Regions from separate parts of the Bacillus sp. Medicinal_06 genome, predicted to be linked through region 1. Evidence: riboswitches for the same ligand, from Rfam matches in the RefSeq annotation. Region 1 holds a riboswitch; each other region holds the start of a gene.
What was found. Region 1 has a riboswitch for S-adenosylmethionine ahead of AC1M36_RS06835 (bifunctional homocysteine S-methyltransferase/methylenetetrahydrofolate reductase). Riboswitches for the same ligand answer to the same signal wherever they lie in the genome.
Positions count from the first base shown of each region.

Region 2: it holds a riboswitch for S-adenosylmethionine, as region 1 does, so the genes downstream of both, AC1M36_RS02310 (hypothetical protein) here and AC1M36_RS06835 (bifunctional homocysteine S-methyltransferase/methylenetetrahydrofolate reductase) in region 1, are expected to answer to the same signal.
Region 3: it holds a riboswitch for S-adenosylmethionine, as region 1 does, so the genes downstream of both, AC1M36_RS20745 (bifunctional O-acetylhomoserine aminocarboxypropyltransferase/cysteine synthase) here and AC1M36_RS06835 (bifunctional homocysteine S-methyltransferase/methylenetetrahydrofolate reductase) in region 1, are expected to answer to the same signal.

Region 1 covers NZ_JBWYHD010000002.1:622,604-628,202, forward strand. The annotation lists gene metC (cystathionine beta-lyase) at 67-1,230, opposite strand; gene AC1M36_RS06830 (methionine biosynthesis PLP-dependent protein) at 1,227-2,339, opposite strand; SAM riboswitch class I at 2,418-2,530, opposite strand; SAM riboswitch class I at 2,733-2,843, shown strand; gene AC1M36_RS06835 (bifunctional homocysteine S-methyltransferase/methylenetetrahydrofolate reductase) at 2,914-4,746, shown strand; gene metH (methionine synthase) at 4,746-5,599, shown strand, end outside.
Region 2 covers NZ_JBWYHD010000001.1:435,533-441,131, reverse strand. The annotation lists gene AC1M36_RS02330 (ABC transporter ATP-binding protein) at 1-1,188, shown strand, start outside; gene AC1M36_RS02325 (ECF transporter S component) at 1,161-1,880, shown strand; gene AC1M36_RS02320 (YwiC-like family protein) at 2,097-2,819, shown strand; gene AC1M36_RS02315 (hypothetical protein) at 2,854-3,045, opposite strand; SAM riboswitch class I at 3,168-3,266, shown strand; gene AC1M36_RS02310 (hypothetical protein) at 3,369-3,629, shown strand; gene AC1M36_RS02305 (NAD(P)H-dependent oxidoreductase) at 3,912-4,496, shown strand; partial or broken gene AC1M36_RS02300 (group-specific protein) at 4,484-4,837, shown strand; gene AC1M36_RS02295 (short-chain fatty acid transporter) at 4,901-5,599, opposite strand, start outside.
Region 3 covers NZ_JBWYHD010000009.1:77,152-82,750, forward strand. The annotation lists gene AC1M36_RS20735 (homoserine dehydrogenase) at 1-450, opposite strand, end outside; gene metA (homoserine O-acetyltransferase MetA) at 595-1,500, opposite strand; gene AC1M36_RS20745 (bifunctional O-acetylhomoserine aminocarboxypropyltransferase/cysteine synthase) at 1,484-2,782, opposite strand; SAM riboswitch class I at 2,874-2,979, opposite strand; gene AC1M36_RS20750 (hypothetical protein) at 3,107-3,736, opposite strand; gene AC1M36_RS20755 (YjjG family noncanonical pyrimidine nucleotidase) at 3,970-4,656, opposite strand; gene yeiL (transcriptional regulator YeiL) at 4,776-5,450, shown strand; gene AC1M36_RS20765 (FMN-dependent NADH-azoreductase) at 5,528-5,599, opposite strand, start outside.

The DNA of each region.
Region 1 (5,599 bases):
AATAGAAATATAAACAGAACCTAAAAATTAGGTTCTGTTTATATTTTATTTCATTTAAGATGATCATTATGCATTCACAGGTTCTTCGACATAAGAAAGTGCATTTTCAAAATCAGCAATTAAATCATCTACATTTTCAAGGCCAACTGATAAACGGAGCAATGAATTAGAAATACCTCTTTCATTACGTGCTTCTTGTGATAGTGCTGCATGTGACATTTTTGCAGGGTAAGAAAGGATGGATTCTACAGCTCCTAAACTTACTGCAAAGACAGGAAGTTTAACTTGAGATAAAAATTGTCGCAAAGCATCTTCGGATTGAAGCGTGAAAGATAAAACAGCACCGGCAGATTGGGCTTGTTCTTGTTGTATGTCATAGCCAGAGTGTGATTGTAATCCAGGGTAATACACATTTTGAATCTTTGAGTGTTTTTGTAAATAATGAGCAATTTTATTCGTATTTCTTGCTGAGTGTTCGAGGCGTACGTGCAATGTTTTCAGACCGCGAAGAACGAGAGAACAATCTTGCGGTCCTAATATAGCACCAAATGCATTTTGCAAGAAACCAAGTTTTTGAGCGAGTTCCTCATCTGTTACAACCGCTAATCCGGCTGTAACATCACTGTGACCAGCAATGAATTTTGTTGCGCTATGAAGCACAACATCAGCTCCGAGTTCAAGTGGCTTTTGGAATAATGGTGTTAAAAATGTGTTATCAACAAATGTAAGTGCTCCGGCAGATTTTGCTAATTCGCAAATGGCACGAATGTTGGTTACTTTTAATAATGGATTGGATGGCGTTTCAACGTAAAAGACTTTTGTATTTTGTCTAATATTTTGTTTTACTTCTTCTAAATTTGTCATGTCAACAAATGTATGTGAAACCCCGTAACGAGAGAGGACTTCTGTTACAATACGATACGTTCCTCCATATACATCTTCTGAAATGAGAACATGATCGCCTTGTGAGAGAAGGAGGAAGGCAGTAGAAATCGCTGCAATTCCAGATGCAAAGGCAAACCCTTTTGTTCCTCCTTCTAATAAAGCAATTATGTCCTCAAGTGCTTCACGTGTTGGATTTCCAGAGCGACTATAGTCGTATTTACCAAATGTATCTACATCAAATTGATGAAATGTTGATGTATTATAGATGGGGACGTTAACCGCGCCTGTTTGTGAATCATGTTTATAGTGGTTATGAAGTAAGAGTGTATCTAAAGAATAACTCATATTCTCACACCTTCTTTTACATGTTTAATAGCCTGCTTTAAGTCTTGAATTAAATCATCACCATTTTCAATACCAACAGAGAAGCGGAGGAGACGATTACATACGCCGCGTGCTGTACGAACTTCTTCTGGAATATCTGCATGTGTTTGTGTTGCTGGATATGTCATTAAACTTTCAACTCCGCCAAGGCTTTCTGCAAAGGTAATTAAAGATAAAGATTGTAAGAAAGGATTTATCCATTTTTCATCGCGAAGACGAAATGAAATCATGCCACCTCTTCCCGGATAAAAAACATCGGTTACACCATCTTCCGCGTTTAAATAAGAAACGATGTTCTTTGCATTTTCTTCATGCTGTTTCATACGAAGAGCTAATGTTTTCATCCCGCGAATTAATAACCATGAATCAAATGGACTTAATACAGCACCAGAAGCGTTGTGATAGTGGGCAAGTTCTTCACAAAGCGCTTGGCCTTTTGCAACGACAAGTCCGCTTAATACATCATTATGACCACCTAAATATTTTGTGGCGCTATGAAGAACAATGTCTGCTCCTTCTGTTAATGGTTGTTGTATATAGGGAGTGTAGAATGTATTATCTACAATAAGAAGGACTCCGTGCCGTTTGGCAACAGTTGCGACAGCTGCGATATCAGTAACTTGCATTAATGGATTGGTTGGAGTTTCTATAAAAATAGCTTTCGTTTGAGAAGTAATGGCTTGTTCTATTTGTTTTATAGATTGTGTATTTACGTATCTACATCGAATATTCCATTTTTCTTCATGTTCTGAAAATAAACGATAGGTTCCCCCATATAAGTCTTCTGATACGATAAGTTCATCTCCAGACCGGAATAAAGACAGAACAAGAAGAATCGCTGCCATTCCCGAACTACAGGCATATCCTTGTTCCGCTTCTTCTAAATCAGCAATTGCGCGTTCTAAAAGGCCGCGTGTTGGGTTTCCAGTTCGTGAATAGTCGAAACCTGTTGATTTTCCGATTCCTTCATGACGATAAGCTGTTGAAAAGTAAACAGGGGGATTAACCGTTCCTGTAGTCGTTTCGCTTCGATTCCCGATTTGAGCTAGTTTTGTTTCGATTGTTGACATGTTAAATTCCTCCTTGATAAAAAATAAAAAATAAAAAAAGCCTTCTAAGAAGAAGGCTTTCATGCGAATATAGTCTTCTCCTTATCTGTCAAATCTTTTCACAATTTGCTGGAATTAGCACCTTATTAACGAACATGTTAATGGTTGCTGAGGTGTCATAGGGCCAGTCCCTCTACCTCTCTAGATAAGAATAATTTGTATGAAATTTTATTATGATTTTAACTTTACAACAAAAGATAATTGAATTGCAACTTTATTTTAAATATTTTTTATCTTCCTGCTAATTTCATTGACTTTTAGTTTGTCCCATGATAAGTTTATTAGAAAATTAATAAAGATTGTTAAAAGGTACACGTATTTCCTTTTAAAAAATAAATTAATAATTAAGATAAACTCTTATTGAGAGCGGTGGAGGGAAAGGCCCTATGAAACCCGGCAACCTTCAAACGAAATGTTTGAAACGGTGCTAATACCTGCAGAACAATTTGTTTTGCATGATAAGAGGAGGATTGATGATGTCCCCCTCTTCAAGGTGAAGAGGGGGTTTTTATATTGATAGAAAAGAGGGAGACAAGTGAAAATTCTAGATTTATTATCAAAAGGAATTATTATCGGTGATGGAGCAGTTGGTACATTATTACATTCTCATGGTTTGCAAAGTAGTTTTGAAGAATTAAATCTATCAGATCCAGATTTAATTATATCTATTCATAAACAATATGTAGCTGCCGGTGCAGATATTATTCAAACAAATACATATGGTGCAAATGAAGCAAAATTGCGCATGTATGGTTTAGAAAATCAGGTTACCAAAATTAATAAAGCAGCAGTAAAGCTTGCAAAAGCAGCCGTGACAGACAAGAATGCTATTTTAGGGACGATTGGTGGTATGAAGCATATTGGAGCCGTTACAACGACTGATATGGAACGGGAATTTATGTTACTTGAGCAGGCCGAGGCATTATTAGAAGAAAAGATTGATGGATTATTATTAGAAACATTTTATGATGAATTCGAATTGCTACATGCGGTGAAAGTACTGCGAAAACAAACAGATATTCCAATTATTGCACAGTTAGCTCTTCATGAAGCAGGCACAACTCAAAATGGGAATGATGTAAATGAAATATTAAAACAGCTTTTAGATTACGGTGCAAATGTAGTCGGTTTAAACTGTCAGTTAGGACCGCTTCATATGACGGAAGCTTTTAAAATGATATCGATTCCGAAAAATGGTTATTTGTCAGCTTATCCAAATGCAGGCCTTCCAAACTATGTAGAAGGACGTTACGTATATGAAGGAAGTCCTGCTTATTTTGAAGAGATGACACCGAAATTTATTGAACAAGGTATTCGTTTGTTAGGGGGATGTTGTGGTACAACGCCAGCACATATTGAAGCGATGAAGCGTGCGATTGCGAATGTAACGCCTGTTACAGAAAAACAAATCGCTCCAAGACAACAAGTGGTTCCTATGCAAACAAAACGTGCTAGCACCCATGTTACTCTTGCGGAAAAAGCGAAGAAGCAAACAACAGTTGTTGTTGAACTAGATCCCCCAAAAACATTGGATACGCAACGTTTTTTTGAAGGGGCAAGGGCATTGAAAAGAGCGGGAGCAGATGCGATTACATTAGCAGATAACTCGTTAGCATCTCCGCGCATTTCAAATATGGCAATGGGGGCATTATTAACGAAGCACGATATTCCAGTGCTGACGCATTTAACGTGCCGTGACCATAATGTGATTGGCTTACAATCCCATTTACTTGGTTTATCAGCTTTAGGAATGGAAGAAGTGTTAGCTTTAACAGGTGATCCAGCTCGTGTTGGTGATTTTCCAGGAGCGACGTCTGTATATGATTTATCTTCTATTGAATTAATTAAAATGATTAAGGAAATGAATGTTGGACGTTCTATTTTAGGGAAATCGATTGGTTCTGCGACAAGATTCTCTGTTGGAGGAGCTTTTAACCCGCATGTGAGGCATTTAAAAGCAGCGGTGAAGAGGATGGAGAGAAAAGTTGCAGCTGGTGCAGAGTATTTCTTAACACAGCCTATTTACGATGTAGATTTAATTGAAGAAGTATACGAGGCGACAAATCACTTAGAACAGCCGATTTTTATTGGGATTATGCCTTTAGTAAGTAAGCGAAATGCTGACTTTCTCCATTTTGAGGTGCCAGGCATTACACTACCTGAAGAAGTAAGACAACGAATGGATGGACATGATACGCAAGAATTGGCAATTGAAGAAGGGATTCGCATTTCACAAGAGTTAATTGATGCTGCGATGAAATACTTTAACGGTATTTATCTCATTACACCATTTTTAAAATATGAAATTACAGAGAATCTCGTTAAGTATGTGAAAGAAAAGCAAGAAGCGAAAGAGGGAATCAACTGATGAGACCGATAGAAGAGAGATTAAAACATGATATTTTAATATTAGATGGTGCGATGGGGACGATGATTCAGCAGGAGGATTTAACCGCAGAAGATTTTGGTGGAGAAGAATATGAAGGTTGTAATGAATACTTAGTAAAAACAAGACCAGATGTTATTTTAGGTATCCATAAAGCTTATATTGAAGCTGGTGCGGATATTATTGAAACAAATACGTTTGGTGCTACGAATATCGTATTACATGATTATGAGCTAGCTCATTTAGATGAAGAGTTAAATGAACGGGCGGCGTTTTTAGCAAAACAAGCTGTAAGTGAGAGCTGTAAAGAAGTATATGTAGCAGGTGCGATGGGGCCAACGACAAAAGCGATTAGTGTAACAGGTGGTGTAACATTTGAAGAATTAATTGAAGCTTATACTAGACAAGCGCGTGGATTATTACGGGGTGGCGTTGATGTATTGCTTGTAGAGACGAGCCAAGATATGCGTAACGTGAAAGCGGCGTATTTAGGAATTCAGCAAGCATTTATGGAAGCGAATCGTACGGTTCCGCTTATGATTTCAGGAACGATTGAGCCGATGGGGACAACGTTAGCGGGGCAAACAATCGAGGCGTTTTATTTATCAGTTGAGCATATGAAACCATTATCTGTCGGATTAAACTGTGCGACAGGGCCAGAATTTATGCGAGAACATATTCGTTCTTTGTCGGATCTCTCAGAGTGTTATACTTCTTGTTATCCAAATGCCGGTCTTCCAGACGAGGATGGACATTATCATGAGTCACCAACTTCACTTGCAGAAAAGGTGAAGCAGTTTGCTGAAGAAGGCTGGATTAATATTATCGGTGGTTG
Region 2 (5,599 bases), on a different contig from region 1:
CTTGTGCTGCAGCCTAAATTGTTACTTCTTGATGAACCGACAGCGCAACTTGATCCAATTGCCGCAAAAGATTTTTTAGGATTATTAAAACGGATTAACGAAGAACTTGGAATTACAATTATCATGAGCGAACATCGTTTAGATGAAGTCATTCCATTAGCAACTCGAGTTGTGTTTATGGATGCAGGGAGAATTATGTATGATGGAATCCCGCAACATGTTATATCGAAAATGTGGGCACTAGAAGAATCTCGATCGTTTATCCCTCAAATTCCAAGGTTGTTTTTAGAATGGGGTATAGAGAAAATTCCATTTACGGTAAGGGAGGCGCAAACACAAATTCATTCCGAGTTACCAATCGAATATGAAGTACCGGCTATATCACAGGCAGAAACAAAAGAAGTGATGCTACAAGCAAAACATATATCTTTTCAATATGAAAAAAATAGTCCGTTTATTTTGCAAGATTTAACGCTATCGATTGAACAAGGAAAGTGGACTGCGCTTGTTGGAAAAAATGGTACAGGAAAATCAACACTTTTAACTATATTAGCAGGATTAAACAAAGCTAGAAGAGGAAAGGTGCGGTGGAACGGAACGGAAATTCATAAAATGAAGTCCAAGGAACGATTTGAAAAAATCGGATTTGTATCACAACATCCCTATTATCATTTTACATTTGAGACGGTGTGGGATGAAGTGTTTGAAAGAGCAAATGAATTATATGGTGATAGAGGGAAAGAAATTGCGGAAGAGATGTTAAACCGATTTTGGCTGTATTCCATTCGCAATCGTCATCCACATGATTGTAGCGGGGGAGAACAACAGTTAATCGCACTATGCACAGCCTTGTTATCTAAGCCCCAATTATTATTATTAGATGAACCAACAAAAGGGCTGGATCCAGAGAAAAAGGAAAGATTAGGCGAACTGTTTCAAGCGTTACAAAAGGAAGGAACAACAATTGTGATGGCCACACATGACATTGAATTTGCAGCGAAATATGTGGATCATTGCATGATGTTATTTGATGGGAAAGTTATTATGGATGATGCGCCAAAGAAATTCTTTAGTGATAATTTCTTTTATACAACATCTATTAATCGTTTTATTCGCAAGCAATTACCTTATGCATTAACATGGGAGGATGTGTATCAAGTGTGTCCAAACGATATGTTGCTCTCATAACGCTTATTTTTCTTCTTATAATAAGTACACTTCTGTTTACTTCCTTTGTAACAGATGAATATTTTATTTGGTGTAGTTTATTTTTATTGTTCATTATTATGTTACCTTTTTATATACGATTTGAAAGGAAAGCATTTGTTTCACGTGAAATCGTTATTGTAGCTGTTTTAGCAGCCATAGCAGCAGTGAGTCGTGTACCATTTTCTCTTATGCCGAGTGTACAACCAACTTCTTTTATTATTATTGTATCTGCAATTGTTTTTGGAAGTGAGACAGGTTTTATTATTGGCGCAACGGCAGCACTTGTATCTAATATATTTTTAGGACAAGGGCCTTGGACACCTTGGCAAATGTTTTCTTGGGGAATGATAGGTTTTACAGCTGGTTTGCTACGAAATACATTTATTATGAGAAAGTTATGGGGAAGAGTCATCTATGGGTTCATAGCCGGTTTTGTTTTTGGCTGGATTATGAATTTGTGGGGGATACTTGGCTTTTTAGAAGGATTAACATGGAAAGACTTTATGGCATACTACGCTGCAAGTTTTTACTTTGATTTCGCTCATGCACTTTCAAATGTAATTTTTCTTGTTTTGTTTAGCTCATCATGGATCCGAATTCTTATGAGATTTAAAAAGAAATATGGGATTTTAGATGATAACGAGCTAGTATATCAAGGAAACAAAGCATAAGCATATATCATAAAGCATAAGAATATAACGTAGGATCGCGACTTACATATTCGTTTGCCTCTTTCATGCTTCTTACCATTGGTGAGAAGCATTTTTTTATAATGATACTTTGGTTTGGAAAATGTCAAAAAATTGTTTTAATATATTCAACTTTCGGATGGAACTTTTTATATAATAGGAAATGAGAAAGGTTTTCAAAGAGGAGATGTAATATTCATGAAGCTAGTTGTTCCAAAGCAGCATGGCGCATGGGGAATGCTGCTGATTCCATTTCTACTTAGTGTTCTACTTGGTAAACATACAGTTTACCATATTCCACTCTTTATCGCTTGGTTATTTATCTATTTAGCAACGTATCCATTTTTAATGTACATGAAGCAAACACGAAAAAAAGAATTTTTACATGCAGCAATTATTTATTTTGTTATTGCATGTGTTTTCGGGATTGTATCTTTACTATATGAATGGAGAATTCTTTTGTTCGCGGTTACGATGATTCCACTCTTTATCGTAAATATATACTTTGCCCGTCAAAAAAAGGAACGAGCATTAACAAATGATATTTGTGCCATACTTGTTTTTTGCATTGGTGGTTTGATTAGTTATTATTTTTCGATGAAGACAATTGATGGGACGGCATGGTGGATTGCGGCTGTTTCTTTCCTTTATTTCTTAGGTAGTACATTTTATGTGAAAACAATGATACGTGAAAAGAATAATCCTACTTATCGTTATGTTTCATGGGGATATCATATTTTCTTAATCATCGCTTCTTTCGTAGTAAATCCATGGCTGTCTCTTGTATTTATACCGAGCCTAGTTCGTGCAATCGTATTGTATGGTAAAAAAATATCTATATTAAAAGTTGGAGTTTTAGAAATCGTTAATTCTGTATATTTTTTAATTGTGACGGCAATACTGTTGTCGTATGCCATTTGAGATATTGCTCATCTCTTAAAGAGGTGGGCAATATTTATTTTTGTTCTAAAATATTAACCGTTTGATTACATTTTTGTAACGCATCTTCCACAGCTTGTAGGGATTGTTCGATTCGCTCCCGATTATCGCTCTTTTCGACTGTTTGTAATGCATGTTCTAAACAATTCTTTGCTTCTTGCAATGAATGGAATGAATCTTGAACGTATCCGCGGGCATTTTTATCCATCATAAATTCCTCCTTTTTTACATACAATTTTAGTATGGGCGTTAGGAAAGAAAATATAACTTATTGTATGTTGTTTGACAATTATAATAAAAATAGCTATAGTAAGATATAAAGTGAATATTTTCTTATCCAGAGAGGTGGAGGGACTGGCCCGATGAAACCCAGCAACCGCGATGCAGGTGCTAATTCCAGCAGAACATATTTGTTCTGGGAGATAAGACGAAGATATATACGTAACTTCTTCTTATCGAAGAGGTTTTTTTATTGTAAAAAAACCTCTTCCAAAAACAACAACATAAGAAGAAAGGGGTTGCAATTGTACTGTGACACTTGAAAAATACGTAAAGCTGCGTAATGCAGTATATGAATATATGATGGAACAAGATAAACCCATATCACTATTAGATATTCAAGAACATATCGTTTCGCATCATGAAGGAAAATTCACGAAAAAAATGTTACACCAATTTTATTTATCAAGGTTATTAGACGAATTGAAACTGGATGGGAAAATTACTTTAGCTAATGATGAATACCACTATGCTGAAAGAGGGGTATACTATAAGGCGAGAAAAGGGAGCTAAGCTCTCTTTTTTTATGTTATAATTTATCTAAAAATTCAAATTGTATGTAGAGTAAAAGACTGCAGAAGCAGCCTGATACAAGGGAATGGTGTTGAGTGTGTAGTGTCAAAAGTTGAATATGCCCTGAAAGAGGCATTTCATTCGGCTAGAAACGAAAAGAGACACCTCCGCCGAGTAGGTGTCAGTTGGTTTGTCAAATGGGCTTGCCACTTGACATGTATTAGAATATCATGCAAACCGTTGGGAGTCAAAAGGGAATATAAGGAAAGGTGTTGTTTGGAGATGAATATACTCATCATATATGCACATCCCAATCCATCTAGTTTCAATGCATCCATTTTAGAACATGTGCAAAAAGGACTTCAAGAGACGCATCATTCTGTTACATTGCTTGACCTTTATAAGGAACAATTTAATCCAGTGCTTATTTTTAATGAAGATAAGAGAAGACGGGATTTAGTATATGAAGAAGAAACTGAGAGATATAGAAATTTGGTCAAAGAAGCAGACTCTTTTATTTTTATTTATCCAACATGGTGGTGGGGCATGCCTGCTATTTTAAAAGGATTTATTGATCGCGTTTTTGTTGCTGGGTTTGCATATAAATATGAAGGGGTAATGCCGAAAGGATTGCTTATAGGGAAAACAGCGTGGGTTATTAATACTTTAGATTCACCGTTATGGTACGTGGCACTCTTATATCGCTCTGCTGATTGGGTGATTATGAAAAAGGGGATTTTACGATTTTGCGGTATACGTCAAATAAAACGTTCTGCTTTTCAGTCTGTAAAAACAAGTAAGGAAACAAAACGTGAAAAGTGGCTTTTAGAAATACAGGAAAAGGCTAAAAAATTATGGGTGAAGTAGAAAATATAATGAGATGTTGTAATCGGAATGATGATTTGTTTCGTACGTATATCGTTTGTTTACTTCAATTGAAACATCATAATGAAGCGTTTAAAAAGGTATGCGAAGAATTAAGAGCAGATTATTTAGTAAGGGGAATTTGTGAAAGAGAAGTTGATGGGATTATCCAGGAAAGTAAGGAGTATAAAATGTATGATATACCGAGAGTATTAAGATAGGATTTTTTACGAAATAATCCATCAATGATTGAAAACATTTGTACGACGTTATTTACATATAAAAGGTTAAATCTTTCATGTGAAGAATGGGGAAATGTAATTAGATGCATAGAAAACGAATGATTATCACTATAGTTATTATGTAAAAAAGCTAGTATAAAACTAGCTTTTTTACATTGCTTCGATTTAAATGATAAGGAAACATAAACCAATTACTACGCCAGCATAAAGGAGATTAATAACACAAAATCCCATAATGTCGCGTGCACCTAAACCGGCGATTGCTAATGCAGGTAATGCCCAGAAAGGCTGTATTAAGTTCGTCCAAGCATCTCCCCAAGCAATTGCCATCGCGGTTTTCGCAGCAGGTACACCAAGTTCTGCGCCAGCTGGGATCATGATAGGAGCTTGTACAGCCCATTGACCGCCTCCAGATGGTACGAAAATGTTTACAATTCCTGCACTTAAAAACGTGAATAGAGGGAAAGTGGTTTGATTCGAAATGCTAATAAAGAAATTAGAAATTGCTCCTCCAAGTGAAAGACCTTCGCTGTTTGCTCCAATCATCATTCCCATAATTCCTGCGTAAAATGGAAATTGGAGTAGAATGCCAGAAGCGCTTTTCGTCGAATCTGAGAAGGCGCGAATATATTGAATCGGAGTACGGTGAAAAATAAGGCCAGCAATTAACAGTATAAAAATAACGATATCAAGTGTCAGGTTAAAACCTTTCGTACTAAAATAATGAACAATATAAATAAGACCTAATAGTCCAACACATACCGTTATCCAAATGCTATTTTCCATTTTCTCAGCAAATGTCTGGGTCTCTACTTCTTGAGCAGCAGCTTCTTCTTGAAATACGCTAGGATCCACTGTAATCGT
Region 3 (5,599 bases), on a different contig from region 1:
AAGATCCGAGGAAAGCCCTTCTACAATGCTGCGTAGAATTGGAATCCCTCCAGCTACGCTCGCTTCGTAGAATAAATCAGCTTGATTTTCCTTTGCTACTGTCAGTAATTCCGCCCCATGCAATGCCATTAAATCTTTATTAGCAGTAACAACATGTTTACCATTGTTCAAAGCTTGTAAAATATAAGATTTTGCTTCCTGTATACCTCCCATCACTTCAATGACAACATCGATATCAGGATTATCTATAATTTCATTTGCATTTTTCGTTAATAAAGTAGAGGGGACTTGGACCTCTCTCTCTTTCTCAATATTTTGCACTAATACTTTTGTTACTTTCACTGGGCAACCAACTTGGTGCATTAATCGATCTTGATGATCCGTAATAATACGAACCACACCGCTGCCAACTGTTCCAAGGCCTAATAAGCCCACTTGAATTTCATTCATGATACTGTCCACCCCTCTAAAGAATTGTATTTAGATGCCATTATATAAGGTAAAATTCTGAAAAACAATGTATTTTGAACATTTAGAAAAATATAAGATAATCCTTACAAAGAAAGCGTTGCCACGTGTTATATGATGATCATCTTACAAAATATAAGGGGTTTCTTGATATACATAATAATTTAACCAATTTGAAAATAATAAATTTCCATGACTTCGCCATCTTATGAGTGGCTTTTCAGCTGGGTTATTATGTTTAAAATAGTTTTTTGGAACCTTAATCTCTAGCCCTTTTTGTTTATCGCGTTCATATTCCTCTTTTAACGTATTACAGCTATATTCACTATGACCAAGAACAAAAACCTGCCTTCCCTCTTGCCCCATAATAAGGTGAACACCCGCTTCTTCTGATGTTGCTAGTAACGTTAGTTCTGGTACCTTTTCAATATCAGCTCTACGTACTTCTGTATGGCGAGAATGAGGTGCAAAGAAGAGTTCATCAAACCCTTGCAATAATTTCACATGCTGTTCATGCACTTCATGTTCAAATACACCAAACATCTTTTCTTTAAGCGGATATTTTGGAATTCCATAGTGATAATGCAAACCCGCTTGCGCCCCCCAACAAATATGCAGAGTAGATGTTACATTTGTTTTTGAATATTCCATAATACGCCCAAGTTCTTCCCAATAATCTACCTCTTCAAAAGGAAGTGTTTCAACCGGCGCTCCTGTAATAATGAGACCATCAAATTTTTCTCCCTCGATATCGCGAAACGTTTTATAAAAACTTGTTAAATGATCTTGCGCTACATTACGGGATACATGAGACTCCATATGGAGCAAATGCACGTATAATTGGAGTGGTGTATTACCGAGTAATCTGAGCAATTGCGCTTCTGTTTCTTGTTTTGTTGGCATTAAGTTCAAAATTGCAATTTTTAAAGCACGTATATCTTGTGTTTCAGCTCGTTCTTTTGTCATGACAAAAATATTCTCTTTTTGCAATACTTTACGAGCTGGTAAATCCTTATCAACAATGATCGGCATGTGCTTTGCCTCCAACTAATGCTTCCTCTAGGTCCGCAATAATATCAGAAACATCTTCTATACCGACTGATAGGCGAATTAAATCAGATGTAACACCTGCTAAACGCTGTTCTTCTTCATTTAACTGTCTATGCGTTGTACTAGAAGGATGAATCACACATGTTCTCGCATCTGCTACATGTGTTACAAGTGTTGCTAACTTCACATTTGCAATAAATTCTTTCGCAGATTCTAATCCTCCTTTAATTCCAAATGTTAAAACACCACTTGCACCTTTTGCTAAATACTTTTGTGCTAGTAGATAATTTTCGTTACTTTCTAATCCCGGATAATTCACCCATTCAATACGATCATGATTAGCAAGCCACTTCGCAACTGCAAGAGCATTTTCACTATGACGCTCCATTCGTAAATGCAATGTTTCTAAACCAATATTGCTAATATACGCATTGAATGGGCTCATACAGTTTCCATAGTCTCTTAATAGTTGAACACGAGCTTTCACAATATATGCTGCCTGCCCAAAGTTCTGCACATAACTTACACCGTGATAACTTGGATCTGGTTCGACAAGCTCTGGATATTTTCCATTTGTCCAATCAAAATTTCCACCATCAATAACAATCCCACCTAATGAACTTGCATGGCCATCAATATATTTTGTTGTAGAATGAACAATGATATTTGCCCCATGTTCAAACGCTTGGCACAAATATGGTGTCGCCAAAGTATTGTCCACGATAAAAGGTACTTCTAGTTCTTTTGCCGCTGCTGAAAACTCTTTAAAATTTAAAACATTCATCGCTGGATTTCCAAGCGATTCTGCATAAATTAGCTTTGTTTTGTCATTTGCAAGTGCCACAATCTCATCAGCAGCTAAATTTGGATTAAAGAATGTAACATCAATTCCTAATTTACGTAGACTTATCCCAAATAAGTTAAATGTTCCCCCATAAACGGTTGAAGAACAAAGTAAATGATCACCACTACTACAAATATTTAGAACAGCAAGCATAATGGCCGCTTGACCAGAGGCTGTCGCAACAGCTCCAACGCCGCCTTCTAAATCGGATAACTTTTGTTCAAATGCTGCTAGTGTCGGATTCCCAATACGCGTATAAATATAGCCTTCTGCCTCTAAATTAAAGAGTGCCGCTAAATCATCAGACGTATCGTATTTGTACGTCGTACTTTGATAGAGTGGTAAAACACGTGGTTCACCATTTTTTGGTGTATAACCACCCTGTACACAAATGGTTCCTTTTCCCCATGATTCTCCCATTTCTCTTTCTCCTTTCTTTTATAGAAAATAAAAAAACTGCTTCTTTCCCTAACAAGAAAGAAGCAGTTTGAAAACACGCTCTAAAGTCTCTTTCTTATCTCTCAGGGTTTATTACCTGCAGGATTTGGCACAATTCCGTGATACGGCTGTTGCCAAGGTTTCATAGGGCCTGTCCCTCCACCTTTTCTTGATAAGACTATGCAATTACCGTTGATTTTATAGCAATCATTTCCTAATGTCAATTATTTTTCTGAATGTTTACAAAAGATTTTATTAACTGTTTTATTGTTTATTCAGAAAATTAAAGTTATATTAAAATTATTATTATAATTGACCTTTCCCCCTAAAATATTCTACACGTTTACTTATACGTTTTTTCTTTTCATACTCTATCGTCATGAGTAAAGCGGCTATTATAAGCAAGCTATTACTAACAATCATCAAAGGAATAGATAAGTATATCATTGCATATAAACTTGGAAAAATTGCAGCGCACATAAAAAAAATTCGATGAAGAAACACTGCGATACAAACAAATAGTATAGATACCATAACCATAATAAAAATAGAAAACTGTTCTACATGAAAGGAAGTCCACCGATATTCTCGATAAAAATAAGTTATGACTTGTACGGCACATGCTAAAAAGCCTATCATGTGACCAACAACATGGAATTTATACCTATCTTGTTTTCTTCCAATTTTTATAGCTAAATTTATAAAGGTACCCATTACAGCCCCGATTACTGTGAACACCCCTATATACCATAAATTTCTACCAATCGAAATCTCAACGCCATAAACACCATAAAGCATAAGGGCTATACCCGTTCCAATCATTATAGTAGACAAAACAACATCATATTTTTTATACGGAAATTGCCTTTGCAAAATTAACGAAATAATTAATATACAGGTACATGCTGCTAAAGCAGTATAAATAAAAACACCCAAACCTCTCCCTCCCTCATGGTAAATTTTACTATAAAATCACAATAAGTCTTATATTCATTCATATGAAAAAAAACTCACGTACATAACGCGAGTTTTCACTATTCTACAATAACAGCTATACCTTAACCAATTCATTTCCCTCTATTCCTTTGGCTTATTGCACAAGACACTCTCCCAATTTCCTTAGAATCTTTAAAGGGATAACACCATGTTTTAATCTAAGAAGATCGTAATTATTGTAAAATTTGATAAAGCTCATTAAGACTTTGTATTTCATAAGTCGGAATAATTCCAATATGATTCGGCTTCTTAGCAGGATTAAACCAACATGTGTCTAATCCTGCTAACTGCCCACCTTTAATATCTGCACTTAATGAATCACCGATAATTAATCCTTTCTCCACAGAGAAATTAGAAATTCGTGCAAAAACATAATCGAAGTATTCCTTCATTGGCTTTTGATGACCAGTGTCTTCTGAAACAAAAATATCCTTAAAGAATGAATGTAATCCCGAATTACGCAGGCGTTTATCTTGCGTTTTGGAAACACCGTTTGTAACAATATATAAATCATATTCGCTTTGGAGATCTTGTATTAGTTCAAAGGCTCCTTGAATAAGCTGATTCCCTTCTTCTAAATAACTACGATAATTCTGTTCAAACAAAGGTCCATCAACTTCCTGACCGTACTCCTTAAATAAAATTGAAAATCGAGTATTTACTACCTCATCTCGGTCCATTTTTCCTTCCTCAAAGGATTTCCACAGACCTTGGTTTATTCTTTTATAATGTGCTGTAATTTCATCAGTTAAAGGGATTTTTTGTTCCTCAAAAAGTAAATGTAACGCCGTTCTTTCAGCTGCTTTAAAATCTAATAAGGTATCGTCTACATCAAATAGTAATGTTTGATATTTCTTCATGTTGTTTCTCTCCCTTTCCACTATAAAAACACATTTTTTCTTTTATTCTCAAATAAATCGTATCACTCCCACTTGTAAAAAGAATAGGAGATATCTCATACTAAATGAGAGGTGAAAAAATGAAAATCGAAAAAAATTCAGATGAAATTTATAGTTATGTACAACGCTTCAATTTTCAAACGTTCTTCTCATTTGATATTTTTCCATATATAGAAATTCATTCGTTTCAAAAGAAAGAAACCATTTGTAACGAAGGAGAAGACTTTCCTTATCTCTATTACTTAATCTCTGGAAAAGCAAAAATATATATGAGCCATCAAAATGGGAGAATTTCCTTAATTGACTTTGTAAAAGCACCGTCAATTATTGGAGAATTAGGATTAATTGGAGTCGAATCTATAACAAAAGGTATCGAAGCTATGGAATCATGTATCTGTCTAGCTCTTCCTCTAAAAGATTGTCATCATCTCTTATTACAAGACGCATACTTCTTACAACAGCTATGCAAATTTATTGGAGAAAAAACACTTACTCGAACTGAACAATATGCAAGAAGCTATAACTACCCTTTAGAAAATCGATTAGCAGCTTTTATTCTGTTAACTGAGCAAAACAATTGTTATCTCGAAAAGCATACAGAGGCCTCTGAATACTTAAACGTTAGTTATCGTCATCTCTTATATGTATTAAAGCAGTTTTGTCAGCAAAATTGGTTAAAAAAAGAAGGAAGAATGTATTTGATACAGGGTAGAGAGCAATTAAAACAGTTAGCAGATGAGCTCAAACGAAAATAAAAAAGCAGCACCAACGTCTTAAAAACGTTGATACTGCAAGGGTACTTGTCATGTTTGAGTGACGATTATATTTTTAATTAAAATGTACTTGCTACTTTAGCAGCTTTTTCAAGGCCTTCTGCAATAATTGCTTCTGCTTTATCTGGGAA